Regions from separate parts of the Chryseobacillus diguaensis genome, predicted to be linked through region 4. Evidence: riboswitches for the same ligand, from Rfam matches in the RefSeq annotation. Region 4 holds a riboswitch; each other region holds the start of a gene.
What was found. A riboswitch is a leader RNA that binds a small molecule or an ion and turns the genes downstream of it on or off. The one in region 4 is predicted to bind thiamine pyrophosphate.
Positions count from the first base shown of each region.

Region 1: linked by a shared signal. The riboswitch ahead of ACOT8F_RS11910 (thiamine phosphate synthase) and the one ahead of ACOT8F_RS09450 (thiamine-binding protein) in region 4 are both predicted to bind thiamine pyrophosphate.
Region 2: linked by a shared signal. The riboswitch ahead of thiC (phosphomethylpyrimidine synthase ThiC) and the one ahead of ACOT8F_RS09450 (thiamine-binding protein) in region 4 are both predicted to bind thiamine pyrophosphate.
Region 3: linked by a shared signal. The riboswitch ahead of tenA (thiaminase II) and the one ahead of ACOT8F_RS09450 (thiamine-binding protein) in region 4 are both predicted to bind thiamine pyrophosphate.

Region 1 is NZ_JBMKNV010000006.1:151,992-159,427, reverse strand. It holds gene ACOT8F_RS11935 (amylo-alpha-1,6-glucosidase) at 1-1,736, shown strand, start outside; gene ACOT8F_RS11930 (MFS transporter) at 1,755-2,978, shown strand; gene ACOT8F_RS11925 (YolD-like family protein) at 3,766-3,963, shown strand; gene ACOT8F_RS11920 (YhjD family protein) at 4,090-4,470, shown strand; gene ACOT8F_RS11915 (hypothetical protein) at 4,513-4,767, opposite strand; TPP riboswitch at 5,262-5,370, shown strand; gene ACOT8F_RS11910 (thiamine phosphate synthase) at 5,448-6,059, shown strand; gene thiO (glycine oxidase ThiO) at 6,056-7,171, shown strand; gene thiS (sulfur carrier protein ThiS) at 7,155-7,358, shown strand; gene ACOT8F_RS11895 (thiazole synthase) at 7,360-7,436, shown strand, end outside.
Region 2 is NZ_JBMKNV010000006.1:142,383-149,818, reverse strand. It holds gene map (type I methionyl aminopeptidase) at 1-265, shown strand, start outside; gene thiC (phosphomethylpyrimidine synthase ThiC) at 670-2,448, opposite strand; TPP riboswitch at 2,616-2,730, opposite strand; gene ACOT8F_RS11875 (metallophosphoesterase family protein) at 3,240-4,994, opposite strand; gene ACOT8F_RS11870 (DinB family protein) at 5,570-6,073, shown strand; gene ACOT8F_RS11865 (sigma-70 family RNA polymerase sigma factor) at 6,920-7,436, shown strand, end outside.
Region 3 is NZ_JBMKNV010000015.1:27,488-34,923, reverse strand. It holds gene ACOT8F_RS18080 (YdhK family protein) at 114-656, shown strand; gene ACOT8F_RS18075 (MarC family protein) at 819-1,442, shown strand; gene ACOT8F_RS18070 (YfmQ family protein) at 1,510-1,953, opposite strand; gene ACOT8F_RS18065 (ABC transporter substrate-binding protein) at 2,053-3,051, opposite strand; gene tenA (thiaminase II) at 3,078-3,749, opposite strand; TPP riboswitch at 3,856-3,962, opposite strand; gene ACOT8F_RS18055 (alkaline phosphatase family protein) at 4,198-5,811, shown strand; gene ACOT8F_RS18050 (hypothetical protein) at 5,901-6,107, opposite strand; partial or broken gene ACOT8F_RS18045 (molybdopterin-dependent oxidoreductase) at 6,342-6,969, shown strand; gene ACOT8F_RS18040 (molybdopterin-binding protein) at 6,970-7,263, shown strand; gene ACOT8F_RS18035 (hypothetical protein) at 7,316-7,429, shown strand.
Region 4 is NZ_JBMKNV010000005.1:577-8,012, reverse strand. It holds gene ACOT8F_RS09475 (NAD-dependent epimerase/dehydratase family protein) at 1-222, shown strand, start outside; gene ACOT8F_RS09470 (hypothetical protein) at 496-687, opposite strand; gene ACOT8F_RS09465 (processed acidic surface protein) at 977-2,152, shown strand; gene ACOT8F_RS09460 (class D sortase) at 2,176-2,790, shown strand; gene thiT (energy-coupled thiamine transporter ThiT) at 2,802-3,371, opposite strand; TPP riboswitch at 3,469-3,567, opposite strand; TPP riboswitch at 3,773-3,881, shown strand; gene ACOT8F_RS09450 (thiamine-binding protein) at 4,013-4,306, shown strand; gene ACOT8F_RS09445 (ABC transporter permease) at 4,278-5,099, shown strand; gene ACOT8F_RS09440 (ABC transporter substrate-binding protein) at 5,118-6,116, shown strand; gene ACOT8F_RS09435 (ABC transporter ATP-binding protein) at 6,120-6,863, shown strand.

The DNA.
Region 1 (7,436 bases), on a different contig from region 4:
TTATCGTTCGCGGCTTTCAGACAGGCAGCGTCGGAGAGCGTACTGGACAGCATGCAGAAAAAAATAGGATGACGTTTGGTTATAAAGGTGAAGACCAAATTAATCGTTATACCAATATCACATGGGATAAAGATGCAGTTCGGACGGCAGATAATAAAGCTGCTTTCCATTTTTCTCTTAATCACAATGAAGAAGACCAAGTGATTTTAACGGTTATACCACAAATTGGAGAAAAAAGAAAAGAAATGATTCTACCATTTAAAAAAGCATTACATAGCTTAGAAGCGACTTGTAAAAACTGGGAAGATAAAATGCCTATTATTCAAACGGATTATAAGCCTCTTGAGCATCTTGTAACTCGCGGGATCGCGGACCTTGGGGTTTTATTGACTGATTTAGGGTATGGACAATTCCCAGTAGCTGGACTTCCTTGGTTTGGGGTTCCGTTCGGACGTGATAGCTTAATTGCGGCACTTCAAATGCTTCCTTTTAATCCGGAAGTAGCAAAAGGAACATTGGTAACAATGGCTCACTATCAAGGGAAAAATGTAGATCCATGGCGTGATGAACAACCAGGGAAAATCATGCATGAAATTCGTTTTGGGGAATTAGCGAACACCAATCAAATTCCGTTTACACCATATTATGGAACAATTGATGCAACGCCACTATTCTTAATTTTACTTGTGGAATATGTGAAATGGACAGGAGACCTGACTCTATTCAAAGAGCTTGAAGAAAATATCGAAAACGCACTCAAATGGATTAAAAGGTATGGTGACCGTGATGGGGATTTGTTTGTTGAATACCACCAGGAGTCAAGTAGAGGCATTTCAAATCAAGGATGGAAAGATTCCGATGATTCAAACGTTCACAGGAACGGTGAATATGCAAAATCGCCGATTGCTCTATCAGAAGTACAGGGGTACGTTTATCAGGCAAAAGTCGGATTGGCAGAGATTTACGAATCCCTCAATGAGCTGAATAAAGCAGAAATTTTACATCAGGAAGCACAAGCATTGCGGCAAAAATTTGATGAAGCTTTTTGGATGGATGATGTCTCTTTCTATGCCATTGCACTAGATAGAAACAAGCAGCAAGTTGGGACGATTACTTCTAATCCAGGTCATCTTTTCATGTCAGGTATGCTGACTAAAGAACGAATAGAAGAAGTTTCTGATATGCTTCTTTCTCCTAAAATGTTTTCCGGTTATGGAATCCGTACAATGGGGGAAGGAGAAACAGGCTATAACCCAATGAGCTATCATGACGGAAGTGTATGGCCCCATGATAACAGTTTAATTGTACTCGGGCTAAGTAAGGTTGGAAAACAAGATCAAGCGAACAAGATCATCCAAGGATTAATAGATGCTTCTTTGCATTTCGAATACAATCGTCTTCCGGAATTGTTTTGTGGATACTCCATGTCAAGTGGTAAGCCGGTAAAATATCCAATTGCATGTTCTCCTCAAGCATGGGCGGCAGGTACGCCACTTATTTTTATACAGGCCCTGCTCGGTTTGACCCCAAATAGTTTAGAAAAGGAAATCCATCTCTCTCCTGTGCTTCTTGATCGAATGACATATTTAGAGATTGAAAGGCTTCCTATTGGGAAAGGGACTTTATCTTTGAAAGTTACTCGTCAAAAACAAAACACTTTTGAGGTAATGATCGTTGAGAATACAACCGGATATAAAGTGGTCGTCAAGAATCAATTGCAGACAGTAACACAATAAAAAGGGGCGATTATTAAAATGAAGATTAATTCAACCTATTGGATGTTAAGCGGCTTCATATTCTTCTACTTTTTTGCACAAATTTCAACATTGTCCTTATTTTCCATTTGGTTAGGCCAAACGTTAAATTTAAGTGGGGCTGAAGTTGGTCTCGTTTTTTCCCTTAACGCGATTGCTACACTTTTTATTCAACCTTTGTATGGATTCGTTTCTGATAAAGTCGGTTTAAAAAAACATGTGTTGTGGATTATTGTATTTTTATTAATGTTTGTAGGTCCGTTTTTCATTTATGTGTATAGTCCTCTATTAAAATATAATATCTTTATAGGGGCAATTGCTGGAAGTATTTATGTTAGTGCAACCTTTTTAGCGGGACTCGGTGCAGTTGAATCATATGCGGAAAGAACCGGTAAGAAATATAATTTTGAATACGGGAAAGCACGGATGTGGGGTTCGCTAGGAGCTGCATCTGCTGCTTTATTCGCTGGACAGTTATTTAATATCGATCCTAATATTAATTTTTGGATTGCATCCGTTTGCAGCCTCTTATTGATTGTTTTTCTGTTATTTACAAAAATCGTTATAACAGAGGAAGAACAGCAAAAATCAGAATCATTAAAATTAACAGATGGTTTGATCTTATTAAAGAATAAAACTTTTTGGTCATTTGTCATATATGTATTGGGAGTTGCTTGTGTTTACTCGGTTTATGATCAACAGTTTCCCGTTTACTATGCCTCAATGTTTTCATCAAAGGAATTAGGAAATCAGATGTTTGGTTATTTAAACTCCGTTCAGATTTTTGTAGAGGCAGGAATGATGTTTCTTTCCCCTATTATTGTCAATAAGATTGGGGCTAAAAAAGGCTTGGTTTTAGCAGGTTTAATCATGGCCATTAGAATATTGGGATCTGGCCTGGTAACAGAACCTATAGGCATATCCATAATGAAAATGATGCATTCCTTTGAGCTGCCTATAATGCTAGTAGCCATATTTAAATTTATTGCTTCTAATTTTGATGCAAGGTTATCTTCCACCATGTATATTGTTGGCTACTATTTTATTTCCCAAGTGGGTCAGGCAATTTTGTCTCCATTAGTTGGTTATTGGTATGATACGATAGGCTTTTCAAAAACTTATTTGATATTGGGTCCGAGTGTATTCCTATTTGTAATCGTTTTCTCAATTGCGATATCAAATAATCAATTTAGTAAAGTAGTGTATAAGGAGAATATTAGATAAAGGTGTTAGCTTTGGAAAGGCAAAAGTGGAAATAATGGGGATAACTTCATCTTCTATTCTTTAAGTAAAATAGAAGTATTCGGTAAGGTTAGCCCTGACCATATATATAAAGCTTTTCAACTTAGACAGAGTACGAACAGCGTATAGTGCCAGAATAAAAAAAGTTCATACTTATAGAAATATGGACTATATTTTGATTAATATTTTTTACCCGCATACCGACTGCGATTTAGGGAAGTCGCTCCTATCCCCAAAGACAGTTAGTCTGTCAGCTCAATTATTTTTTGGTCATTCTTATTAAGTATTTTAAAAGCATAATTTCATACAATAAATAGTTCTAAAGCGTGCTGATAAAAAGCAAAAAATCCTTTATGATAACTGAAAGACCCCCTATTTTTTATAGAAGGCCATGAGCATTTTTAGTCATGGCTTTTTTTAATTCGTTATTCATAGCAAATGCTGCTTATTCAGTTGCTGCTTTTATATAGGGGTATTTGTAGCCCAATGGCTTTCGCATTGCTTAACCTAGGGAAAAAGCAAAGGATCTTAGGACGAATTATCCTGAAAGAAAAAGTGAAACACTTTGAGTAATTAAGCATCCTTCGGGGTGCTTATTTTAAAAAATGGACACATACATCTCCTACAGAAATGACCGGCATCGGTCTTTTTTTCTTATAAAAAACACCAGTTTCTTATTCGTTAAAATCGGTTAAAATAGGAACATATATTCTATTTATGAGGGGGAGATTCCGTTGATTCGAGATCGGGAAATATTAAATGGACTTCCATGATGCTTCCTGAACACGTGCAAATGGCCAAGAAAGTGTTTCGGGAAGATCTTAAAACACCCCGGCCATTTTTAAATGAAGATCAAATACTCGAAATGGAACAGCTCTTATTAGAAAGCCTTCAAAACAAGCATTACCTTCATTTTCACGATTTTGGCATGATGGCTTATTTAGCGAAAAGACGGGAATGGTCTTGAAAATGAATCAGCTGGAGAAAACCATTCAGTTAATGGATGAATGGAAAAACAAATTTACGATTTCCTTTTATCCTTTAACAGATGTCAGGCACTTATAGATAAGGAACTTGAAAGGATGGAAGCATCATGAAAGCTCCAATTCCTGTTGCGGAAGAGGACCTTATTTATGAATATATTTACAGGGTCTACCTCATTTCAGAGCTGGAAGAGAATCGCGTAAGCTTCGAGAGGCTGCCATTTAAAATTCCCGAGCCTTATGTGGCCATGATTGATGGGATCTTAAAAGCCCTTCGCTTGGAAGCCAGGGAGATGAAAAAGGAAATGAGGAATTTGAAGATCAAGGTTTTGGAGGAACCGCAAGGCGATGAAATCTTCTTTGATTATTTATACTTCGCCCATGGATATGAGGGCAGTTTTCGCTTCTGGGAAGCAGCTATGCGGCTTGAAGGTTCGCGGAGAATGAAAAAATATATTAATCAATACATGATTTCTTCTTATACACATTAATAAAGACAATTCCCTTTGGTGAAATCCCTTATTTAATCGCTTTCAAATGGATGAAAAGAATGATGTCCATATTGTTACTATGGCGAATAATACGAGAGTCAGATAACCGAGCTTTTTAAGTCTTTTGTTTGGAGAAAAAAACGAGTAGATCACGCCAATGAATAAGAGTGTTACCGCAAGGAACCATCCTAAACTAATTTGAGGATTAGCCCTTTCAGTAAAAACAATAAGAACGAAGAATGGCCAGGCTAAATTTTGAATCAAGTTCCATTTTGTTAGCTTTTTGGTATCTTCCATTTCAGCCCACCTCCTGACTTATTTACTTCCATTATATAGCAATATTTTTTTTGAAGTCCATAAAAAAAAGAAGAGCATGGAAATTGGTCGGTTATGTATCCCTTGGGTTATGCCTTGTAACAACAATATGGACCATAAATGCAAACTAAAAGAGCCAGCTAATTAACCAAAATAAATACTTTTTGTAACTCCCCGATTAGCTCTGACATTCGTTTGAAACTTTCCCATCCTAAAGCAGTCAAATTGCTACACATTAATATAGAAGTGCCCCACTGAATTACCATCATAATTATCACCGTTTTTCAGATTTATTGTTACCATTGTCGCCTGTCGGCACATTTTTAATCGGTGAAGGGCTATTAATTACTTGAATGAAAAACCAATTCTTTAGTAAAGGAGCATAACCTAATTTAAAGTGCAAGGCCAAAAGTACCATTTTATTCAATATAGCTTGAATGTTCGTTTTTCAATGGTATACTGATGAAAAAATATCCATTCTTTGCTAGGGGAGCCGGCAGGCCGGCTGAGATTAAAACACCAGTTTTTAAACCCTTAAAACCTGATCTAGTTTGTACTAGCGTAGGGAAGCGATACGGGGACAGCTGTCTTTCATTGTGCATTCAAGCCCATTTCGCCAACACGCGGAATGGGCTTTTTTGGCTTATTGGAGGGATTCGCAGATGGAGTTTCATGTGATTACAAACGGAAAGCTGTCTTTTAGTGAAATGCTTCCTAAAGTAAAAGAGTTCCATCCATTTATTGATTTTTTGCATATAAGGGAGAAGGAAAAATCATCTAAAGAGCTCTACGAAGGAATTCAGGTTTTCCTGAATGAAGGTATTCCTGCAGCAAAGCTGATTATAAACGACCGGGTTGATCTGGCAATGATAACTGGAATAAAACGAGTTCAGCTTGGCACTCAAGGCATTCCGGTATCAGCTGTAAAATCGAGTTTTCCTGCATTGTATGCAGGCTCTTCAGTGCATTCCTTAAAAGAGGCAAGAGCTGCAATTATCGGAAGAGCTGATATGCTCCTTTATGGACATGTTTTTGAAACAGATAGCAAAAAGGGAAGAGAGCCCCGCGGCTTAGCCGAGCTCTGTGAAGTGGCAGAGCAGTCGCCTGTACCGGTTATTGCAATTGGCGGCATCCGGCCTGATTATGTGCCGGAAATTCTTCTTGCAGGAGCAGCCGGCTTTGCTGTTATGTCAGGAATCTGGGATAGCCAAGATACGTTAAAAGCGGCTTCTGATTACAGATCAGCTGTCGGAAAAGGAGGATTGCTAATATGATAAAGGTTTATGATTGCATTGTCATCGGGGGAGGAGCAATTGGCGGTTCGGTTGCCTATGAGCTTTCAAAAAGAGACCACACAGTGGCAATTGTTGAAAAGGGTGAAGGCGGGAAAGAAGCATCCAGCGCTGCAGCCGGACTGCTTGGCGTTCAGGCGGAATGGGATGAATATGATCCGCTATTTGAGCTAGCAAGAGAAAGCAGAGCGCTTTTTCCTGACCTTTCGCTACAGCTTAAAGAATTGACAGGCATTGATATTGGGTATGAAGAAAAAGGAATTTATAAAATTGCTGAAACTGATGAGGAATTGGAAAAGCTGAAAAAAACGGCACGCTGGCAGGAGGAAACAGGCGAAGAAACGGTTTTTCTTACCGGCGATAAACTAAGAGAAAACGAAAGCAGCCTTTCCAAAGATTTAGCAGGAGCGGTTTTTTATCCAAAAGACGGTCATGTGATGGCCCCCGCCCTGACGAAGGCATATTTGCATGCTGCTGCTGCTTGCGGAGCAGATTTGTACGAATATACAAAAGCCGAAAACATTCTTATCGAGAATCAAAGTGTGAAAGGTATTCAAACGAAAAGCGGCATGATATTCGGCCAAAATGCTGTAATTTGCGCAGGCGCCTGGAGCACGCCGCTTCTTTCGGAGTTTCGGGACCTGAAAACTTATCCAGTTAAAGGGGAAATGATCTGCTTAAAAACAGATAAGCCGCTGCTCCAAGCCCCTGTTTTTAAAAACGGTTTTTATATAGTCCCAAAAAGAGAAGGCCGGTTATTGATCGGTGCAACGGTAGTAGCCCATGATTTTTCCAAAAAGGTAAAAGCCAAAAGTGTAAAGGCACTGCTTGAAAAAGCCCAAAAGATTCTGCCTGCCATTGAAAACGCCTCTATGGAAAGTGTTTGGGCTGGTCTTCGGCCTCAGTCAGTCCACGGTGCTCCCTATATGAAAAAGCATGGGAAAATTGATGGCTTATACGCCTGTACAGGCCACTTTAGGAACGGTATCTTGCTTAGCCCGGCTGCCGGCAGATACATGGCTGATCTGTTTGAAGGAAAAGAAAGCAGCCTTTCTTTTGCTGAAGAGGGGGTAAGACATGCAGGTGTGTATTAATGGGAACTGGACGGATTTAACGGCAGAAATACATACTGTGCAAGAACTTATTCAACATCTCGATCTATCTGAGAGAACCATTGTTATCGAGCAAAATGGAGAGATCCTTGAAAAAAGTGATCATATAAAAAGAATTTTAAAAAATGAGGACAAACTTGAAATCGTAACTTTTGTGGGAGGCGGATAATATGCTGAAAATAGGCCCTTATTCTTTTCAATCAAGGCTGCTTTTAGGAACAGGCAAATACAGTGACTTTGACACTCA
Region 2 (7,436 bases), on a different contig from region 4:
CCGCAATTTGTCCGGGCACGGCATTGGCCGGGAACTGCATGAGATGCCGGACAGTATTCTGAATTACTATGATCCGCGAGACAGCAGGCTGCTCACGAACGGACTGGTGCTCGCGGTGGAAACCTTTGTATCGGACGGAGCGGAATTTGTAGAAGAGAGCGCTGACGGTTGGGGGATGCTGCTGCCGGACCATCACTACGCCGCACAGTTTGAGCACACGATTGTCATTACCAAAGATAAGCCGCTCATTTTAACAGTGGTGTAAGAAAGCCATTGACGTTCGCAACGTCTTTGGCTTATTTTAGTTTTTAAACAAAGGCGTATGAGGGATGAGGTCTTACACGAACAAGCAGGGAGATAAGATTGAAGTAAAAAGAGCATTTAGAAACTGCAATTCGAATAAAAAAAGAATTACAGAAAATGTCGCCAGCTGACTGTATAAAAATCTATGAACAAAGGTGGGCAGGAAACAAATCCAGCCCCTTTGTTCACTTTATTGGTCAACATCTTTTGTATGAAGCTGTCACTTAACTTTTTGAAAATCCTGGTTCATCTTGTACAGTTCGCAATTTATTCCATTTCTATCGTTAGTTCGGTATTCTGCTTTACCGCTATTTGTGGTAAGGTTCTTCGTCATTCATTAAAATAAGGTTTTTCATTATCACTCTTTTATCGATAAATACTCGATCCCTTTTTAACAAATTCATCTGCCTTTTGTTTCATTCCTTCTTCTATTGAGATTTCCTCGCTTGTTCCTTTTTCAGCAGCTGTTCCCCGAATATCATGTGAAATTCTCATTGAACAGAATTTAGGCCCGCACATTGAACAAAAATGAGCTGTTTTTGCACCTTCTGCAGGAAGCGTTTCATCATGAAACTCTCTTGCACGTTCTGGATCAAGTGATAAATTAAATTGATCGTTCCAGCGAAACTCGAAGCGTGCTTTAGATAAAGAATTATCTCTAACTTGAGCACCTGGGTGGCCCTTCGCTAAATCGGCTGCATGCGATGCAATTTTATAAGCAATGACCCCATCGCGGACATCATCTTTATTTGGTAAGCCTAAATGCTCCTTTGGTGTCACATAACAAAGCATAGCCGTTCCAAACCAACCGATCATTGCAGCCCCAATAGCAGAGGTGATATGGTCATACCCGGGTGCAATATCCGTTGTTAAAGGTCCTAATGTATAAAATGGCGCTTCTTTACAAATCTCCATTTGCTTATCAACATTTTCTTTAATCATATGCATCGGCACATGCCCAGGGCCTTCGATCATAACCTGCACATCATGCTTCCACGCAATGGAAGTCAATTCTCCTAACGTTTCAAGCTCAGCAAATTGGGCTTCATCATTTGCATCCGCTATTGAACCTGGCCGCAGTCCATCTCCAAGTGAAACAGAAATGTCATATTGATTCAGGATTTCACATATTTCTTCAAAGTGAGTAAATAAAAAATTTTCTTTATGGTGAGCCAAACACCATTGGGCCATAATAGAACCGCCACGGGATACTATCCCAGTCGTACGTTTGACCGTTAATGGAATATACCGTAATAAAACACCAGCATGAATTGTAAAATAATCTACTCCTTGTTCAGCCTGTTCAATTAAGGTATCACGATACACTTCCCACGTTAAATCTTCAGCAATTCCATTCACCTTTTCAAGTGCCTGATAGATAGGTACTGTGCCAACAGGTACTGGGGAGTTTCGAATGATCCATTCTCTTGTTGTGTGGATATTTTTCCCTGTTGAAAGATCCATTATTGTGTCTGTTCCCCACCGAGCAGCCCATGTCATCTTTTCAACCTCTTGCTCAATAGAAGAAGTTACAGCTGAATTACCAATATTCGCATTTATTTTAACGTGAAAATTACGTCCAATAATCATTGGTTCACTTTCCGGATGATTAATATTCGCGGGAATGATCGCTCTTCCCCTTGCTACCTCTTCACGAACAAACTCCGGATTCATCTTCTCACGAATAGCAATGAATTCCATTTCAGGTGTAATAATTCCTTTTTTAGCGTAATGCATTTGTGTGACATTACATCTTTTTTTGGCACGTAATGGTGCTTTATTTATATTTGGGAACCATTCAAGATTGGCACGTACATCTCCTTCAAGGAATCCATTATCTTCTGGTTTTATCTCTCTTCCTTGATACTCCTCAACATCATCGCGTTCTAAAATCCAATTTTTGCGCAAAGGCGGCAGTCCTTTTCGAATATCTACTTTGTAATCTTGGTCTGTGTAAGGGCCACTCGTATCATATACATGAAGGGGAGCATTTTCTTCCTCTCCAAATGAAGTTTTTGTTCTACTGAGCTCGATTTCTCTCATAGGGACCTTTATATCAGGTTTGGAACCCTCGACATAAATTTTTTTACTTCCTGTAAATTGGGATTTTAATTCAATGTTCATTTCAGTTGGCTTTTTTTGCATGTAACTTCCTCCCTAAAATTGATAGATAAACGATCCTAGGAGCTACAGCATAGTCATTACAAGTTACCATTAGCTGGGTAAACAAGTAAATGAAAGGCAACAAAAAAGGTTCTGTATACACAGAACCTGAATATCGCCAAAAAGTAGCAGCGTACAAAAGACATTTGACGCCTTCACACCTACTTCCCTACGCTGGTATAATCCAGATCAGGTTCAAAGGGTCAAAGAATTTAAGTGCATTCTTTTCTCAGCCCAAGCCATTGGACACCCCTAGTAGAGCAATTAAACAAAGATATTATGCTTTGTTGTTAAAAATAACATAGTTTTTAGTAATAAGAAAGCCTATTTAAAAATTCCTTTATTCATGAAAATTCACCAGCATAATGCGTGTAGAAAATGGGAGGTGCTTATTTCTTTTCCGCTAGACAATTTTTTTGCCTAAATCAAAAAAGAAGAATTGAAGAAATATCATTATGTTGTTTACTGGCTTTGGAAGAAAATTGAGGATGAAGAAACTAGGGAAATTAAGAAATTCGCCAAACCGTTTAATGGGAAATCAATAAACAGTGCACAGGCCTTACCAGCAAGCGCAATGACGAAATTTACAATCATAATCCAATTGAAAAAATGGAAAAAAACTAAAGTTTTTATTTATTAAAAGGCAGGCATCGAGCCTGCCAAAAAAGTTGCTAAAGCAGCCCTCAAGCATTTGCTTAAGCAAATGCTTTATAGAAAAAAGGCTCAACCGCAGATACGATTGAACCTTAATAAAAATTTTGTCGACGAATTGGTTAAGAAGACACCGTAATCTTCTGTGAACTGTTTGCAGGAATAGTAATTTGTACATCCATGCCTTGTTTGTCATCATTCATATCAATTTGTTGCAGCGACCCCGCTGTCGTTGTGTAAGTACCCTTTTTCATATAAAACGGTACGTGTAAAGTTATTGGACGGTTAAGGCGATTGGAAACAGTTGCGGTTTGGGTGGTAGCCGTTCCATCATTAGGAGAGCTGTACTCTGTCTCAAACGACATAACACCGTCGGTCGTATTTCCATTCTGATAAATAGGCTGCGAACGGTCAGGACTCTCGTATATATAGGAAGAATCAAGGCTGCCGTTGTTCATCTGGAAAGTCCGATATCCTATCCATGGTTTCCCGGTTAATTCAACTGCAGTCGTCGTAGCATATAAAATATTGTCCTGCTTGGTAATATTATCAACATGCGTATGTCCATGCAGGCCAACCTGCATATTATATTGCTTCATTAAATCGATAACCTGCTGGGCACCTTCACCATGCCACAATTGATCGTATTTCAGTCCGAGTTTCTCACCCAAAGCCAGATTTGCAGGTGTCTGAGGATCGTGCTGGAGGTCATATTCTTTCCAGTACTGCTGTACTTCGGGATCAGTGTCTGGCCACTTATCACGATCACGGAAGATCGGGTTATTGTGTGCCAGCAATCCTCGCAGCTGTCCTGCCTGTGCAGTTTGTGCATTATTCGCCAGATCTTCTTTCATCCACTGCAGCTGTTCGCTTCTCACTTGACCGCCCCACGTTGGAACAGATACTGTTCCGGTACCGCTGCGGTCAACTTTATCCCAGTCAAAGGTATTAAGCCCAACAAAATGAGCATATGGTCCATAATCAAATGAAAAATATTGCGGTCCAAAATAATTGTGCCAATATTTCAATCCATCTGTTAGGGTAGCGTCTTGTGCGTATCCATCATGGTTGCCTGGAACGATATAAACAGGTACATTCAGCTGCTTCAGCATCCGGTACACTTCTTCATATTCATATTGATACTCTTTCGGATTCATCTGTCCGAACATTAAATCTCCTGTAAGCACAACAAAATCTGGTTTTTGTAAATTAACTTCGCGAATTGTTTTTTGTAGATACAGCCATCGCTTATTCGGATCGGGATCCCAGAAACCAGCTTCCGTAGCATTTGCCGGATCATTTTCGTTACGCGGTGAACCTACATGAATATCAGTAAGGTCAAGAAAGGAAAAATTCTTTTTTAAATCTTTTACCACTTTTACTGAATGAGCCTGATTATCTGTCACTGTCGAACCGCCAGCGGTATATGCAACTTTAAGATCGTAAAGCTCCTCCGGTACATTTGTAGGGATGTTTACTGTTACATCATAAACAGTGCCGTCTTTTTCCCAATAGGAAGAACTCGGCTTAGAAGAAACAACAGGAAGAGAATATTCATTTTTAACCGGGGTTTGCTCCAGGCTGCCCAGGTTAATTTTCCATCCACTTGGAGACTTGCCATGTGTATCTACTTTAATAGTAAGTTGTGTTCCCTGCTTTTTAATGGCAGGTGTCGATAAAAGAGGATAAATAATATTATTTATTTTTTTACCTCCTGTAAATGAAGACTGGAACTGTGAATAATGAGTAGTGTTCCCGATTCCTCCATCCTGTGAACCTGCGACAGCACCATGAGTAATTTGAGGGAATACAAGATAAAAAGCCAAGGACGAAAGAACCAAGAAACGTAAATACCTAAATCGATTCTGATTGTGCATTTGCTATCACCCTTTCTTAGTTGCTACAACCAGTGTATCTTGCTTTTATGTAGCCTCTATTAAAAAAGGATTTCATATTTTAACAATTCTATTAATATTGTTATTTTTTTGTGCAAACAGACTAACCGAAAATTCATCATTTCTTTCATCAAGAAAAATGCGTAGAGTCTTTCTATTTGTAGATCAACTAATCGGTGAAGGGCTATTAATTACTTGAATGAAAAACCAATTCTTTAGTAAAAAAAAGGCGATATAAAAATTAACGGGTTCCGTTATCTATCGCAAACATTAAAAATGTAAGGAAAATGACTATCAAAATGTATATTAATTTGATAGTCATTTTTTATTGATATAGAGCCATTTCTATATAATTTGCACTGAAATTTTCATAGGAAAATGTATATCAAATTGTCAGGGTACAATGGATAGTGTACCTATACAAGTACGTATACATTTTTATTTACAAAATAACGGTACAATTTTGATTAAGAAGGAATATTGGAATATGAGAACAAATGTTTTATAATGAATTTTGAGTAATATATTGTAAAATAATTGAAAATGGAGGATTATTTATGTATGTAACAATTTCCGATTTTATCAAAGAATGGAATAAAGAAGCCATACTTACTCAAAAAGTTTTAGATGGCTTGACAGATGATTCATTAAAACAACAAGTTTATCCTGAAGGACGTACTTTGGGTAGAATTTTGTGGCATTTCACCACAAATGTTCCAAATTATTTAAACAAATTTGTTGTTAAAATGGATAAGGTTGAAAATGCTGAAAATGTTCCGACAACAGCAAAAGAAATCGCTGAAACTTTCAAAAAGGTAAGTGCTCAAGCAGCCGAGGCTATTGAACAACAATGGACAGATGGCTCTTTGAAACAAATTCAAATTGCGTTCGGAAGAGAAGAAACAAATGCTTCAATTCTGATGGGCTTAATTAAACATATTGTTCATCATCGTGGACAAGCTACAATTCTTATTAGACAAGCAGGATTAAAACCATTCGGGGTATACGGACCACCGAAAGAGGATTGGATTCCTTTAGGAATGGGCAATCCACCACTTTAATATTATTGTGTTATAAAGCTTTTGGAAATAAATAAAAAGCAATGGATCTTGTTCAATGAGAACGGAGCTTTATTTAATTTACAAAATAGAGTACAAAATGTGGTACAAATAGTCGTATAAATTTGATTACATTTTTGTAATTAATTGAAGCTTTTGCGATAGGAAACGGAACCTGTTAGGGTTAACCCCTTCTCTTTTTCCTTACGTTATTGGGTATTAGCCTTATTGGGGGCATCGAGCCCCCATAAGCCGACCAATTCAGCAGCTTCGCCCTGAATTGAAAAGCACCTACAAGTCTGCTGCGCTTCAGCCGCGACTGTAGGGGCTTTCTAGTGGAATAGTCGGCATCGAGCCGGCTATTCTAATCCGGTGCTGATCCCTTGGGGGATCGCGTTCGAACGGGTCACAATACTAACAATTAAAATCTGGTAAGTGAAGAAAGGACAGAACCTTATTTTTTTCGTTTAGTTAGATAAAAACCAAACAATATGACGAAAATAACAGCTACCCAAATGTACCAATTCATACAAATGCCCCTCTTGCTAATTATTTTTGTATGACTCCTAATGACCGTTCATACCAAAGATCGGTTCATTATGTTATGTGCCCCACTCCGTATTAAATAATTAAATTTTATAGACGACTAATATCTTTGTATTTGATGCATCATTGGTAAACTGAATGTCCACAACCATTGTGTTGTTTTGCTTAAACCAAAGGTTAGCCTCTTCTTCACTGTTGAAAATTATCATTTGATGAAGGATATTTCAGAAAAATGTGGAATCTCTTCTCTTAATCTATCATTTTACATCTGGTGGTGTGTGGAAAAGTTAGAAGGAGGCCCAAATGAACGAAACTGCACTGGAGCATGCTCTAGAACTTCAGTTATTTGACCGATTGAAGCCGGAGTTAACATCGTTCTGTTATAGAATGCTAGGATCGATCGAAGACGCAGACGATGCCGTTCAGGAAACCTTTATTCGTGTTTGGCAAAGTTGGAACTCATTCAGACAGGAATCCTCTTACAAAACATGGGTCTATCGGATTGCTTCAAATATATGCCTGGACAAGCTAAGACAAGCTAAACGCCGCACTCGTCCCGTTGACTTTTCCGACCCCGAGGCATCAATTATCGCACCCAGCGAAACGTTGCCTGACTCATCCTGGATCTGGCCTGCGCCCGCATTTTCGGAAAATCCGGAAGAAATACTCATTCGAAAAGATACCCTTCAACTCTGTTTTATTACACTCTTGCAAATCTTGCCTCTACGTCAACGTGCAGTTCTCATATTGAAGGACGTATTTGAGTGGTCCTCCAAACAGATTGCAGAAACGTTAGGATTGTCACCAGCAGCAGTTAACA
Region 3 (7,436 bases), on a different contig from region 4:
AGGGGGAAGACAAAAGACTTAATTTCTCTTTTTTATGATTTTTTCTTGTTAATATACCCCCTATAGGTATATTATTTAAAATAAGCAAACATAAAAGTTAGAGGAGTGTTCTAATGAAAAGACAGCTAATGTTTCTTGGTGCAGCAGCAGTCATTGCTTTAAGCGGATGCGGAAATGAAGCAACCCATAAAATGGGATCTGATCATCAATCAATGGATCACAGCATGCACTCGAGTTCTGGTGAATTGCCAAAAGGGCTAAAGGAAGCCGAAAATCCCACTTTTAAAGTTGGCAGTGAGGCCATAATGAAGGCCGATCATATGGAAGGCATGAAAGGGGCGAAAGCAACGATTGCAGGCGCATACAGTACAACAGCTTATGCTGTAACCTATACACCGGCAACGGGCGGAGAAAAAGTCACCAATCATAAATGGGTGATTCAAGAGGAAATAAAGGATGCAGGGGATCAGCCACTAAAACCAGGCGCAGAAGTGATGTTAGAGGCTGACCATATGAAAGGGATGAAGGGAGCAACTGCTAAAATTGACTCAGCCGAGAAGACGACTGTTTACATGGTGGACTACACGCCTTCTGAAGGGGGAGGAAAAGTGAAAAATCATAAATGGGTTACGGAAAGTGAGCTTTCAAAAGAGTAAATGTATCAGATTTAGAAAGCCAGCTCTCCTCTTTTTAAGTGAAAGCCCATCCTCTTGGCATAATACCACCCTAAGAGGCAAAACATACTTGTATCTAGTTTTACAGGAAGTGATTAAAGGGTAACTTATAGTTGCTGAGAAACTTAAAAGGAGGAGCTGGGTTTGATAGGAGCTGTGCTGACACTTGCTGTCTCATTTTTTGCTGTAATGAATCCTCTTGGAAATATTCCAATCTTTATCTCGCTGACAAGCGGCTATACAGACCAGAGCAGAAGGAATACGGCAAGAAAAGCAGCGGTCGTGTCGTTTATCATTCTGACCGTTTTCCTGATCCTCGGAAATCTGATCTTTTCTGTCTTCGGCATTACCATTCATGCCTTTCGAGTTGCAGGAGGTATTCTGATCTTTGGAATCGCGTTCAATCTCCTTCATGCAAAGCCGTCAAAGGCCCAAAGTCCGCATGGGGATGAAAAGATGGAGGCAGAAGTGAAGGATGATATCTCGATCACACCGCTTGCTATTCCCATTATGGCTGGACCCGGTACCATTGCCACTGTTATGGCTCGGACATCAGAACATCACGTTGTGAACCTGCTTGGGGTTCTGATAAGCTACACTGTCATACTCGTTGCAACCTATTTTCTCTTTGCTTACTCAACCCCGATTATTAATAAAATCGGCAAAAATGGCCTGAATGTTGTTTCAAGACTGATGGGTTTAATTCTTGCGGTTATGGCGATTCAAATGATTGCAGACGGCGCACATGGGTTGTTTCCGAATCTTTAATAGATGAATGCAGAGCGAAAAGCCCAGACACGAAACTGTCTGGGCTTTTCTATTGATGGCTATTATTTTAAATAGCATCTCCTAACATAGACCGTTTTTGAAGATTCTCAGAAAGCAGGCTGTAGGCGAAAACTTTCTTTTTTACTTGTTTGACGACATCTACATGATCGCTGTAGCTGTAGACAAATAAGCGGACATCCTTTTTGCCTCTCTTTGTCTCAATCACGATCGGGGTTCCGCCGTTTTTTGGATGAAGATAAAATTCTTGGTTACCCGGATGGACATAATATTTCTCTATAAAAATCGCTTCATTAAAATCATGGATCACCTGAAGTTTTTCTTCCTCTGCTAAGTCTTTTCCATTGATCGTTAAGGCAGCGTCTGAGTCGCTAAGCTTTGAATGCAGTTCAAATTTGCTGACAAGCCATTCGACAACAGGTGTTGGAAGACATGTCATAAAAATTTTAACAGCACTGACAAGAATGATGGCAAGCACAACTAGCCATGTCATGTATCATCATCTCCGTTATGTTTTCAATAAGTAGTAGTTGGACATCCTTATTTTAACATAGAACGGAAAGCTGTTTTTTGTCCATTATGTGAAAGTTGATTATAGATTTCGGAAAGCACTCTTTGCATCTACTTTGTTTTTCGTGATCTTATTATCATACAGCCATTGAGAGACATTGTTCCAGGTTTCTTCTTCCTGGTAACCGAATGGCTTTCCTTTTTCCTCCATCAGAGGGAGCAGAATCTTTAAGCTTTTCGTTTCCACTTCTTTATCAAGCGGAGAGGATTCTTCCTCGTGATTCATTAATATCGAAAGGCCTTCTTCAGGATGTTTCTCCACATACTGCTGGCCTTTTGTCATGGCAGCCATGACCTTCTTGTAAACCTGCGGCTTTTCTTTTAATGACCTCTCGCTTGCCGCAAGAACGAGTTCATAATAATCCGGGACGCCATATTTTGTTGGATCAAGTGTGCGAACGGGATGATGTTCTTTATCCAAAAGCAGTTTTTCATGATTGATAAAGCCGCCCATCAAGGAATCGATCTTGTTCGTAACCATGGATGGGATCAGATTGAAGCCGATATCTGTCATCATTACCTTATCGGGATTGCCGCCGTCGGCTTTTACCATTGTACGAACTAAAGCTTCATCCAATGGACTGGAAGGATAACCAACTGATTTTCCTTCGAGATCCTTAGGTGAGTGAATGTTCCCGTTTTTCGGAACCATCAATTGATTCAGCGGATGGCGGACGATGGCAGCAAAGGATTGAACGGGAATGCCTTCACTTCTCGCCATAAGGATTTCAGGCTGATAGCTAAGGGCCATATCAATCTGATTGGACGCTGTCATTTTGAGGGGATCATTCGTATTTGCCGGCATTTTGAACTCGACATCAAGCCCCTGCTCCTTGAAGTAGCCTTTTTGTTCAGCTGTATAAAGAAAAGAGTGAACAGCATTCGGATACCAATCTAGCATCAGGGTAATCTTTTGCAGGTGATCGGAGCCTTTTCCGGAAGCACTTCCGTTTGGGCCTGAACTGCATCCTCCTAAAATAAGCACGAATATGCCAAATAGAATTAATAACGATTTTTTCATCTCAACTCTTCCTTCCAAAAATGTATTTAAACCGGCCACTCTTCTCCTTTGTAAACCATGTCCCAGAAGAGGAATTCAAGTTTTGAAGAGGTGAGGAATTGCTCTTCTAAGATAGCTAGATCCTTCTCGCTTTTCCTTTCAGTCAGCTTGTCCAGCAAATCAATCAGCCAGACAGCGAGGGAACCAAATTCTTCTGAAGCATACATGGTGACCCACTTACCGTAGAAAGGATGCTCGCTTGAGCCTGGGTACTCTGCTTTAAGCATTTTTCCGATTTCCCAGTAGCTCCACATGCATGGCAATAAAGCAGAAATCAATTCCTCCAGGGAGCCGCTCTGGGCTGCGCTCAGCATGTATCGCGTATAAGCAAGATTGAGCGGAGCGGGTTTGACTGCCTCCAGCTGTTCTTTTGTAATGCCGAACTGTTCTGCATATTGGCGGTGCAAATCCATTTCTTCATGCAGAGTATCATTCAGAATCTTTGCAAATGCGGCCATTGTTTCGATATCCTTTGCTTTTGCAGCACCGAGCGCAAACATCTTTGCGTAATCAATTAAAAAGACATAATCCTGCTTCATGTAGCGGATGAACGATTCCTTAGGAAGATCTCCTTTTCCGATTCCCGTTACAAACGGATGCTGATGGGTTTTTAGCCAAATGCCTTCTGCTTTTTGATAAAGCCTTCGTGAAAATGTCATTCGATCTCCTCCAATGGAAAGTTTTCCTGCACAAAAAACCCGCTCTTCTCCGGAGAAGTAAGCGGGTTCGTATAACAAGCCATAGGTAAACAATACAATCAAAAGGCTGGATAGTCGGCCGCTTTCCTCCGCTGGTATAATCCAGTTCAGGTTCAAAGGGTTTAGAACGATGGTTCAATCTCAGCCCATGACAAGGCACCCCTAGCAGAAATAAAATATTCGGTTATGTACTGATGGTAACCATTATTGGATAAATAGTAAAGGGGAAAAAGTGTAGGGCTATTTCCGAAAGGGTATGAAATAAGTCGATAAATACCTAGGAGGAAACCATGGCCAGAAAAGCGATTATTGGCATTACCGGATCTGCTAATGGGATTTAATTGAAACCAATCAACTCCGGTTATTTGTATTTGCGAATAAAGTCAAAAAAATTAGACACGATATATTTATGGAGATCTACAAAAAAAATCATATTTTGGGTAAAATTTTAAAATTTGTTATTATGATTATGGCAATTTCACTTATTTTATTTATAGTTTATTTTAATTTACAGCCTACAACAGTCCAAACAAATAAGAAACTTAATTTCCCGCATGTGATGCCTTCAAAACGGGTCGTTCTTATAATATTAGACTCTCTTATGGATAAGCCGCTTCAATCTGCTCTAAAGGAAGGAAAAGCACCTGCTTTACAATATTTAATCGATAATGGACGATATTACCCAAGAATGGTGAGCAGCTACCCCACGATGTCAATTACAATTGATAGTACACTCTTAACTGGAACGTATCCTGAAAAACATAAAGTGCCAGCACTTGTTTGGTATGATGAACACGAAAAACGTTTGATCAGTTATGGGAGTGACAAAAAAGAAATTTTGAAATTAGGAGTTAAACAAGTCTTATTTAAAGAGACCTTGTTTCATTTAAATGAACATCATTTGAGTGATCACGTAAAGACAATTCATGAAGAAATAAGTGATAGAGGATTACAATCTGCTTCAATCAATACACTGGTTTTTCGTGGAAACAAAACACAAATGCTCTATGTTCCAAAGTTATTACAGGTATTTCACTTTCTGAATAAAGATGCTTCTGTTAGAGGACCTTCCTATTTTTCCTATGGGATTTTATCTAAATTAAATCCAAATAATAAGTATACCCACTTCTGGCAGGCGTTCGGTTTTAATGATAAATATGCAGCAGAAGAATTGAAATATTTAATCGAACAAAATAGAGTCCCCTCCTTTTCATTGGTGTATTTTCTGGATAATGATAAAAAAGTTCATAAAAATGGAGTGAATGAAACGAAAGGAATTGAAGAGGCTGATAAACGGCTGCAGACCATCTTTAATACTTATGGTTCTTGGGAAAAAGCGTTAAAGGATAACGTTTGGATTGTAATGGGGGATAGCGGCCAAACTTCAATTGGCAGCGATAAGAAAAAGGCCTTAATTGATTTAAGAAGGGTGTTAAAAGAATATAGAATTCATAAAATTAGCGGGCCAATTCAGAAGAAAGATCAAATCGTACTGGGATTAAATGAGCGAATGTCTTTTATTTATCTTCTAGATGAATCGATCAAAGTAGAGTCTATTGTTAAACAACTTCAAAAAGAGAAACGCATTGATAATATTGCTTGGAAGGAAGGGGAGGCAGTTAAGGTTTTATCAGTTGACAAGAAAGGCGTGCTCTCTTATCAGCCAAATGGGAAATTTATTGATCAATACGGACAAAGCTGGAAAATAGAGGGGGATGTTTCTATTTTAGATATTAAGATGAAAAATGGTCACTCTATTATATATGGAAATTATCCAGATGCACTTGCACGCCTTTACAGTTCTTTCTATTCTCACCCAGGAAACTTCTTGGTAGTTAATGTAAAACCTGGATTTGAATTCATTGGGGAAGGAACTCCAATAAATGCAGGGGGAGCAAGCCATGGTTCATTGCATGAACAAGACACATACTTTCCCATGATTGTAACAGGAACGGAGCTTGAACCGGAACACTTAAGAATGGTTGATTTAAAAGATTGGATATTACATATTTTGGATAATTGAACGTTCTAACGGGCAGTGCTCGAATATAAAAAATAGAAGGGGCTATATGAGCTCCTTCTGAATTTTTTAAATATTTTTCATATAAAAATTTATTGAAGCTGGTTATTAGACGCTTGATTATTTTGTTGGGTGTTTTGCTGCATTTGCTGGCCTTGGCAACCCATTCCTGCAACAAGCGGGACAAACTGCTGCATGCTTTGTCCTATGCTTTTTTGGCCCTTAGTCATGCTATAAAAAGCAGCTGCACCGATACCTGCAGCTGCGATCAAAGGCAGCCATATTTGTTGTTTTTCCATGTTTTTCACCCCCTGGTGTTAACGATATAGCCTTTTTAATGTTTGTTTTTCTGCATCGAATTATGTTGGTTGAAACTTTCCAAATAAAATATAGTCTTTTTTAACAGAGAAGCTAGGGCAAAAAAGGGTTCTGAATTGCAAAAACATGCCACCAATAATATCCAAACCTTCAGTAAGAAATTGCAGTTTTTCAAAGTACTTAAAAGGATTGGATGAAGACAAAAAAATTTTCATATGTATAAATCACTAATAAAATTATGGGGTGGCATGATGAAAAATACTCATCAGTCTTCAGTAGGGCCCTTTCTAATGACAAGGTCTCTAAAACCTGAAAATCAGGAAACGCCAATTCAATTCTTGGAAAGAAGTATTGTACCTAATCATTTGTTCTACAAACGCAATCACTTTTCTTATCCAAACCTGCCGTCATCATTTTATTTGTTGCCAATAGGCGGATTTGTAAACGTACCAACCATTTTCTCATTACAAGAAGTTATTTCATTGCCATATAAAACTCTAAAAGTCATATTAGAATGTGCGGGGAACAAGCGAGAATTCTTTAATCCAAAAGTGTTTGGCGAACAATGGGAGAAAGGAGCAATTACAAGGAATATGGAGGGGAGTACCTTTAAGTACCCTGCTGCAAATGACTGGTATAAAACAAGGTGCTAAAGAAGTTGTATTTAAGGGTTATGATTACGGGAAAAGAACTGATTCTGACCAATTGGTGAGTTATACGAGAAGTTTACCGCTCGAAAAAGCACTTCATCCAGATACAATAATTGCTTATGAATATAATGAGAAACCAATCCCTTTTCAACATGGGTATCCTTTAAGATTAAACGTTCCTAAATGGTATGCTATGGCTTCTGTAAAATGGATCAAGGAGATAACAGTCATTGACCAGGAATATAATGGCCCCTTTCAAACAATTGATTATGTCTATTATCCATATAAAGAAACAGATGCTGAGAAATTTTCAGTAACGGTGATGAATGTTAATTCGACCATACAAAAACCATTAAACTTGTTGGATACAGGAATTCATTTAATAAAAGGAATTGCATGGACAGGTATAGGGACTATAACCAAAGTTGAAATAAGTTTAGATGAAGGCTATACTTGGAATTCATGTTCTTTAGAAGTACCTATATGAATGGGTTCAATGGCATTTTAATTGGGAGGTTTTTAGGAAAGGGGAATATACGATTATGGTGCGAGCTTCAAATTCCGAAGGTCATATTCAGCCCACCGAGGCATTTTGGAATAGAAAAGGATATGGTTATAATGCCATAGATTGTATTAAAGTAAAAGTGGAATAAATAAAAT
Region 4 (7,436 bases):
GAGGAAAGTATTTCTTTAAAAGAGCTAATACAGCTCATGGAAAAAGCAACCGGAAAGAAAGCCAATTTGACGACAGAAATTTCTTCTGAAAATCTCTCTCCATACAGTATGGGAGACTCTCTTGCTATTTCTCCTGAAAAAGCACAAAATACAGGCTATATGTTTAAAAAGCTTTATCCTTTTTTAGAAAACCTCTCAGACTATTATGCTCATAAGGAATAATAGAACAAAAGATCAGCTTCAGAAAGGAGTAAAAGAATGGATCCGCCTAATGATCGATCCGTTCTCTTTCTTTTAGTTACTTCTGCTTTTTCTATTACTCGTTTGATTAAATGTGCCGCTCGGGTCAAATAAGATTGAAAACAGGAATGTGTACTATTGAAAACAGTTTTTATCCAGCCCTTACAAATGTCCTCATAAATCCGCAGCCTCTCTTTTCCTTTATAGAAATTACTGCTGAATTTATAATGCAATATTCTTCATTTTATAAATCTATTAAAAAAGCTTTTCATAATAAACCCCGGCAAAGTATGCAAAAATGACAGCAAGAGGCAGACAAAATACAAGTGGCCACCCATTAACCTTGCCTTCTTCCTGGCTGATGCGGATCGCCTCTTTGTAGCTATACAAAAAGTGAAAAAGAGAGAGTATATAGCTTCCGAGCATCATGATTACAGTCAGGTGCATCTATTTTTCCTCCATTAGTAAAGATCTTTTTATACTTAGAGCAGTGCGGCCATATTCTATTAGATTCAGCTTACTCTACTAATATGAGTAAAATTTTTAAGGCTCTTTTCATAAACTTTGTTGCTTTCCATCTTTTTTATTGAATTTACCTGCCAGTTAGTCTGCGAAAATAGTAATTTTTAAAAAATTGGATAATTATATAGAAAAAAAAGATGAATTACAATGCTATATTTACGAGGATTTAATCGGTATAATTGTCTAGATTTGAAATTAATGGGGGTTAATTGATTTGAAAAAGCTTTTCACAGCATGTTTAGCATTACTATTTATGGTTTTTGCTTCTACGCCTGCATTTGCAGCAGTCAAAGAGACAGATTTGACAGCATACCTTACTGAAATAGGGATGAGCAAATCTGACTTGGAGGATTACCTCAGTTACAGCGACCTGACGCTTAATGATTTTAACAGTATTCAGGAGCTAAAAGATGAACTGGGTGAACCAGTTACAGATGAGACACTTGCAGCACTTTTAAAGGATTATGATCTAACAGAACAAAAAGCAATTGATTTGCTTGTTGAAAACGGAGAGCTTGAGAAGGGCGAAAAAATTCAGGATGTTTATACCTTTATCAATGACTTAGATTCAGATCTATCTTATTATCTTGATAATGAATTAACACCGATCACAAGCAGCAATCTAAATGACTTGCTTGCTGGCTATGAGTTGACGAAAGCGGAATTCGATAAATTGATGACTGCACATAAAGATTCTATTAAAAACTATAAATATATAGAAGACTTGGATCAGACACTTGATTATTATACACAGCGTTCTGCAAAAATGCAGAAAGAAATGGAGAATGCCCTTGCTAGTCTCGGCATTACTCAAAAAGAAGCCGAAAGATTGTCTGAGTATATGAGCTCAGTGATCAAGAATGATCCTTCTGCTTCTGATAAGCTAAAAAGCCTTGGGGAAAGAATGATGCATTTTTCAAACTTTACGAGTGTTGATCAGCTTTCTGCTAAAGATATTGCAGAACTGCTTTCGATCTACAGCGAAGGTCTTGACCTGTTTAAACTTAAACCAAAGTTTTATTTAACGAAAAATGGAGAAAAGAATGAACTTTCTCTGCAATCATTAATGAATGTAAAAGATCTAAATGGAGCAAACCTTTTGGTTGAATTGTATAGCGATAAAGGCGAATTGCTGATGGATCTTGTGATTACACCAGAAATGGCCGGCTCAAAGATTGTTAAAGAAACCGGTAAAGGCCTTGAAAAAACGGCAGTGATTGCTAAAAAAGAAGAGAAAAAACCAGTATTATCTAAACCAGTTGCCAAAACAGTTAAAGGCGCAAAGCTTCCTAAAACAGCAGGAAACTATGCTGAAATGATGGGAGCAGGTATTCTTCTGCTTGCCGGCGCATTCCTGCTTGCAAGAAGAGTCAAAGCGAAATACCAATGAGAGCTAGAGCGGGTAAGCAAAAAATGAAGAAGAAGCCGATGCTTCTTCTTTTTGCCATCGCTGTACTGCTTGTTGGCGGAATCTATTTGACAACAACCAATGGATTTAAACTTGCCTATGGGTATTTTTTATTTAAAACAGAGAAGCCAATCTCAGCCACAGCAATAGAAAAACCGAAGCCTGCTCCATCCAAAAAACCAGAAAATGTACTATACAGCGTCCGGCCCAAAATGGGTGAAAACATGGGCGTCTTGCAGATTCCTAAGCTTAATGCTTCCCTTCCAATCTATCATGGAACAGATGAAGATGAGCTTGAAAGAGGAGTCGGGCATTATGCGGGCTCCGTACTTCCGGGTGAAAAGGATAATTCTGTTCTGGCAGGACACAGAGATACTGTGTTTAGAAGGCTGGGAGAGGTAGGCAAAAAGGATCTGCTGGTTGTGGAAACGAGTGCAGGCAAGTTCACTTACAAAATCCGAAAAGTAAGGATTGTCGATGCTGATGACCGGACAGTTATTGTTCCAAAGCCTCGAGCAACTCTCACAGTCTCTACATGCTACCCATTTCGTTTTGTGGGCTCTGCGCCAAAACGCTATGTGCTTGTAGCTGATTTAATAAAAAGCCAAATTAAAAAGTGAATCATAAGGATTCACTTTTTTCTGTTTAATAAGGTTGGCGCAGAGATCAAAACCATAATGATCACAATGCTGCTGACAATCCATGATGGAATCATGTAGGAGCTGTTATAGACGACCGAATATAGAAATACAGGCGTTCCTTTAGGAGTGCTTGAAGCGAAGAAAATAATTCCCGAAAGAACATGGGAAGCAAGCCTAAGTAAACTTCCTATAAAAGTTGCTGCTAAAACCGAAAGAATAACCGCTCCTTTTTGTCTGCTGCCAGAAGCACGAAGCACCCAACGGGAAAAAAGGCCGCTTGCGCCAAGAAGTGCGTATGCTAAAGGATAATCGAGCAAATATTGTGCCCAGTGGACAATCACCGCAAGGCCAAGGACTATCTGAAGAAGCCCTGTTAAGAACCCTGTAAGCAGTCCCCCTTTAAGTCCCCATCTAAAAGCCATAATAAAAATCGGAATCATAGCAAGTGAAAGGGATCCGCCTTGAGGAAGTCTCCCGAATATATTTGATACATAATCAAGCAGCAGGGCAATTGCTGCAAAAATAGCTGTTTCAACCAAAAAAACAAGCCGCTGATTCATTAAAACACCTCTTATAGACCGACCAAAAAGGAAATGAAAAAAGCAATGCGGGGAACTCTGTCGTTCGTTTCCACGCACTGCTTTAATGAGAGGTAAAATAAGTTCAGTGCCACATCCCTACAAAAGCGTTAACTAACAGGTTCAAAGGGTCAGAACTGCGTTCAATCTCAGCCGAATGGCTCCCCTTGTGGTCGATTCATTAAATTATGAATAAAGTAATAATACAATATAAAACAAATTTCGACAACCCTATTTGTAAAGGAAATTAATTCTTTCTTTACAAAATGCTGAATTGCTGATATGTTTTGATTGATCTTATATTTAATAAATTATTGGCTGCTTTCTTAGCTTCAAAGACCTAAATGGCAAAGAATTCTATGGAAAGAGCCAATATGAAAATTGAAAATGTCTCGGGGAGCTGAGTAAACTTGGCTGAGAGGACGATTTTTAGCGTCGACCCGTTAAACCTGATCTGGATAATGCCAGCGTAGGGAGCCAAGAGGAAGGATTCTTTCCTTTATACTTTAGACGAGCATAAGGCTGCCCTAGTGGCAGTCTTTTTTGTGTTTGCATTTTCATTTTTGCATTCTAAGCTTTTATCTGTTTATTGATCACATTTTAAGAGTATAGGGGGAAGTTACATGGCTTCAGTAAATTTGGCTTTTCAGGTGCTGCCAAAATCAGATGGCGGCAATACTTACGAAATTGTAGACAAAGCTATTGAGATCGTTCAGCAATCAGGTGTGAAATATGAGGTTGGCGCAATGGAAACAGTGATGGAGGGTGAGCTGGATGAATTGCTCGATATCGTTAAAAGAGCACAGGATGCTTGTATTAAAGCAGGGGCTTTTGAAGTCATGACACACATGAAGATCCACTATCGTCCTGTTGAAGGAGTGACGATTGATGAAAAGCTTAAAAAATACCGCGCTTAAACCTTCTGCCTCTATAGCGGATGTTTTGAAAAGATTAATTGAAACAGCACTTCCTGGTATCGCTATATTGCTTCTGCTTTTATTCTGGGAGCTTGCAGTGAGATTCAGCGGGATTGATAAATGGATCTTGCCAGCGCCAACAGAGGTAATAAAGGCGCTGTTCACAATGAGTTCAACACTGCCTTCTCATATTATTCAGACCGTATCAGAAGCCATTTTAGGGCTGGTTATCTCTATTGTTGCGGGGGTCTTATTCGGTACAATCATTGATCTTTCAGACTGGATCAGAAAAGCCATCTATCCTTTGCTGATCATTTCTCAGACCATTCCTATCATTGCTTTGGCACCGCTCTTTATTATCTGGTTTGGATTTGGGCTTTTACCCAAAGTATTGGTTGTTGCTCTCGTTTGCTTTTTTCCGATAGCTATTAATCTCGCAGATGGGTACCGCCTTGTGGACAGAGATATGCTTAAGCTTATGAAAACCTTCGGAGCAACAAAGCGGCAAACCTTCTTAAAAGTGAAGTTCCCATCTGCATTGCCATTCTTTTTTTCCGGATTGAAAATTGCTGGCACGTACAGTGTCATGGGAGCTGTTATTGGAGAATGGCTTGGTTCAGATAGAGGACTTGGTATAGTACTTACAAGATCGAGCCAATCTTTTCTGACTGAAAAAGTATTTGCAACAATCCTAATCATTGTCTTGTTAAGTCTGGCGGTATTTGCACTGATTGAAATCCTTGCCCGCATTTGTATGCCATGGCGATATGAGCAGCAGAAATTCGAAAAATAATATATGAGGAGAAACATGATGAAAAAAGGACTTTATTTAATGTTAAGTGCTCTAATTCTGTTACTATCAGCAGGATGCAGCGGGGCAGAGAAGACAGATCAAAAGCCGCTTAAGAAAGTGAAAATTATGCTCGATTGGTTTCCGAATACGAATCATACGGGTATCTATGTAGCGAAAGAAAAAGGCTATTATAAAAATGAAGGGCTTGATGTTGAAATTGCAGAACCGGGGGAAGGGGTCAGTGCAGATCAAGTAGTAGCCTCCGGTAAAGCAGATTTCGGGATCAGTTATCAGGAAAACATAACACAAGCAAGATCAAATGGTATACCGCTTGTTTCATTAGGAGCTATCATTCAGGAAAATACATCTGCTTTTGCTTCATTAAAAAAAGATCATATTCTGTCACCTAAAGATTTTGAAGGAAAACGTTACGGGGGATGGGGAGCTCCTACAGAAGAGGCCGTTCTAAAAGCTGTAATGCAGAAAAACAATGGTGATTTTTCAAAAGTGAAAAATGTTACCCTTGGTGCAACTGATTTCTTTAAGTCCATTGGAAGAGATGCTGATATTGAATGGATTTATTATGGCTGGGATGGAGTAGAGGCAGAAAGACAAGGAATCAAGCTGAATTATATTTATTTGAAAGATCTGGATCCTGCATTAAATTATTACACTCCGGTGATTTCAACGAGCGAAAAGGAAATCAAGCAGAATAAGGATACTGTATCGAAATTTATGAAAGCGACTTCCCTTGGATATGAAGATGCTATTAAAGACCCAAAAGGTGCTGCTGATATTTTAATTAAACAGGTACCGGACATTAACGCCGATTTAGTTAAAAAGAGCCAGGGATGGATAAGTAAGCAGTACCAGGGAAAAGCAGATCAATGGGGTTATCAGAAGGAAGAGGTTTGGAAGCGTTATGCTGATTGGATGTATGCGCGCAAATTAATTAATAAAAATATCATACCATCTGAAGCGTATACGAATGACTTTCTTCCAAAAAGGAATGAGTAAAAAATGCTGAAAGTTGAAGAGCTGTCAAAGACATTTCATAATCAGAAAGACCCTCTTTTAACACTTGATAATATTAGCTTAACGATTGAAAAAGGAGAGTTTATCAGTATTTTAGGCCCCAGCGGATGCGGAAAAAGCACGCTCCTTGATATTATTGCAGGCATTAAGAAGCCTTCTAAAGGCAGAGTGATGTATGGAGGAAGAGAAATAATCGGTGAAATTGGATATTCTGCCTACATGCCTCAATCAGATGTCTTGCTTCCCTGGAGAACTGTATTGGAAAATGCGGCACTCCCGCTTGAGATAAAAGGAGAGAGCAAGAAACAAGCCAAAAAGCAGGCTATTCCTCTTTTTAAAACATTTGGGCTTAAAGGATTTGAAAACCACTATCCGTTTATGCTCTCAGGCGGTATGAGGCAAAGAGCCAGTTTTTTAAGAACCTTGCTTAATAAAAAGGATCTGCTCTTATTAGATGAGCCCTTCGGAAAGCTTGATGCTATTACTAGACTTGAGCTTCAGCAGTGGCTTATGGATATTTGCTCATCTCTAAAGCTTACCGTTTTGTTTATTACGCATGATATTGATGAAGCGATCTTTCTATCTGACAGAGTATATATTATGTCAGCAAGACCCGGGAAAGTGATGAAGGAACTGACGGTTCCCTTTTCAAGGCCAAGAAGTGTGGAAATAACGGGTGAAGCGGAATTTGCTGAACTTAAGAGAGATATGATTAAGATTCTAAAATGAAAGACTTTCTTTGCAGCAGTCCTCCTTTTAAAAACCCGACTGAAGATGATAACCATGATCAGGCCGGTTCCTTCTATGAAGATGGGGAGCCGGCTTTTTTATCGTTTAGTGAATGTATTTTTCGGGGCACAAAGCATAGGACGAAAATACTTCCAGTCTAATTAGGGACGTGATTTAAGTTGCATTAGAGAATTTGTTCATGTTTTTGAAAGTGCATCCCGATTTGAAAACTCTATTTTAAAAGGTAAGATTTATAGTGCTGATAAGACTAAAATGACAGGGAAAAGCTGCTTACTGTCCAAATAACAGGTTCTGCTGGCGCAACTCGGGTTCTACCGAGCGCATCCCGCCTCTTGCTGTCCAAACAGCGCTGTTAACAGTTCAAGCATGTGATATACAATAGTTAGCATTCGATGTTGTCTTCTTGCAGCCAGTGATTAATATTTAAATGTTTCAGATTGTAAATGAATTGAAATAGAAGTAAAGTTTTAAATTTTTTCTTAACAAAACCACTTGTAAAGATTAATAATGCATGATATATTAATGTTCGTCGCTGATAAACAGCACCTCAAA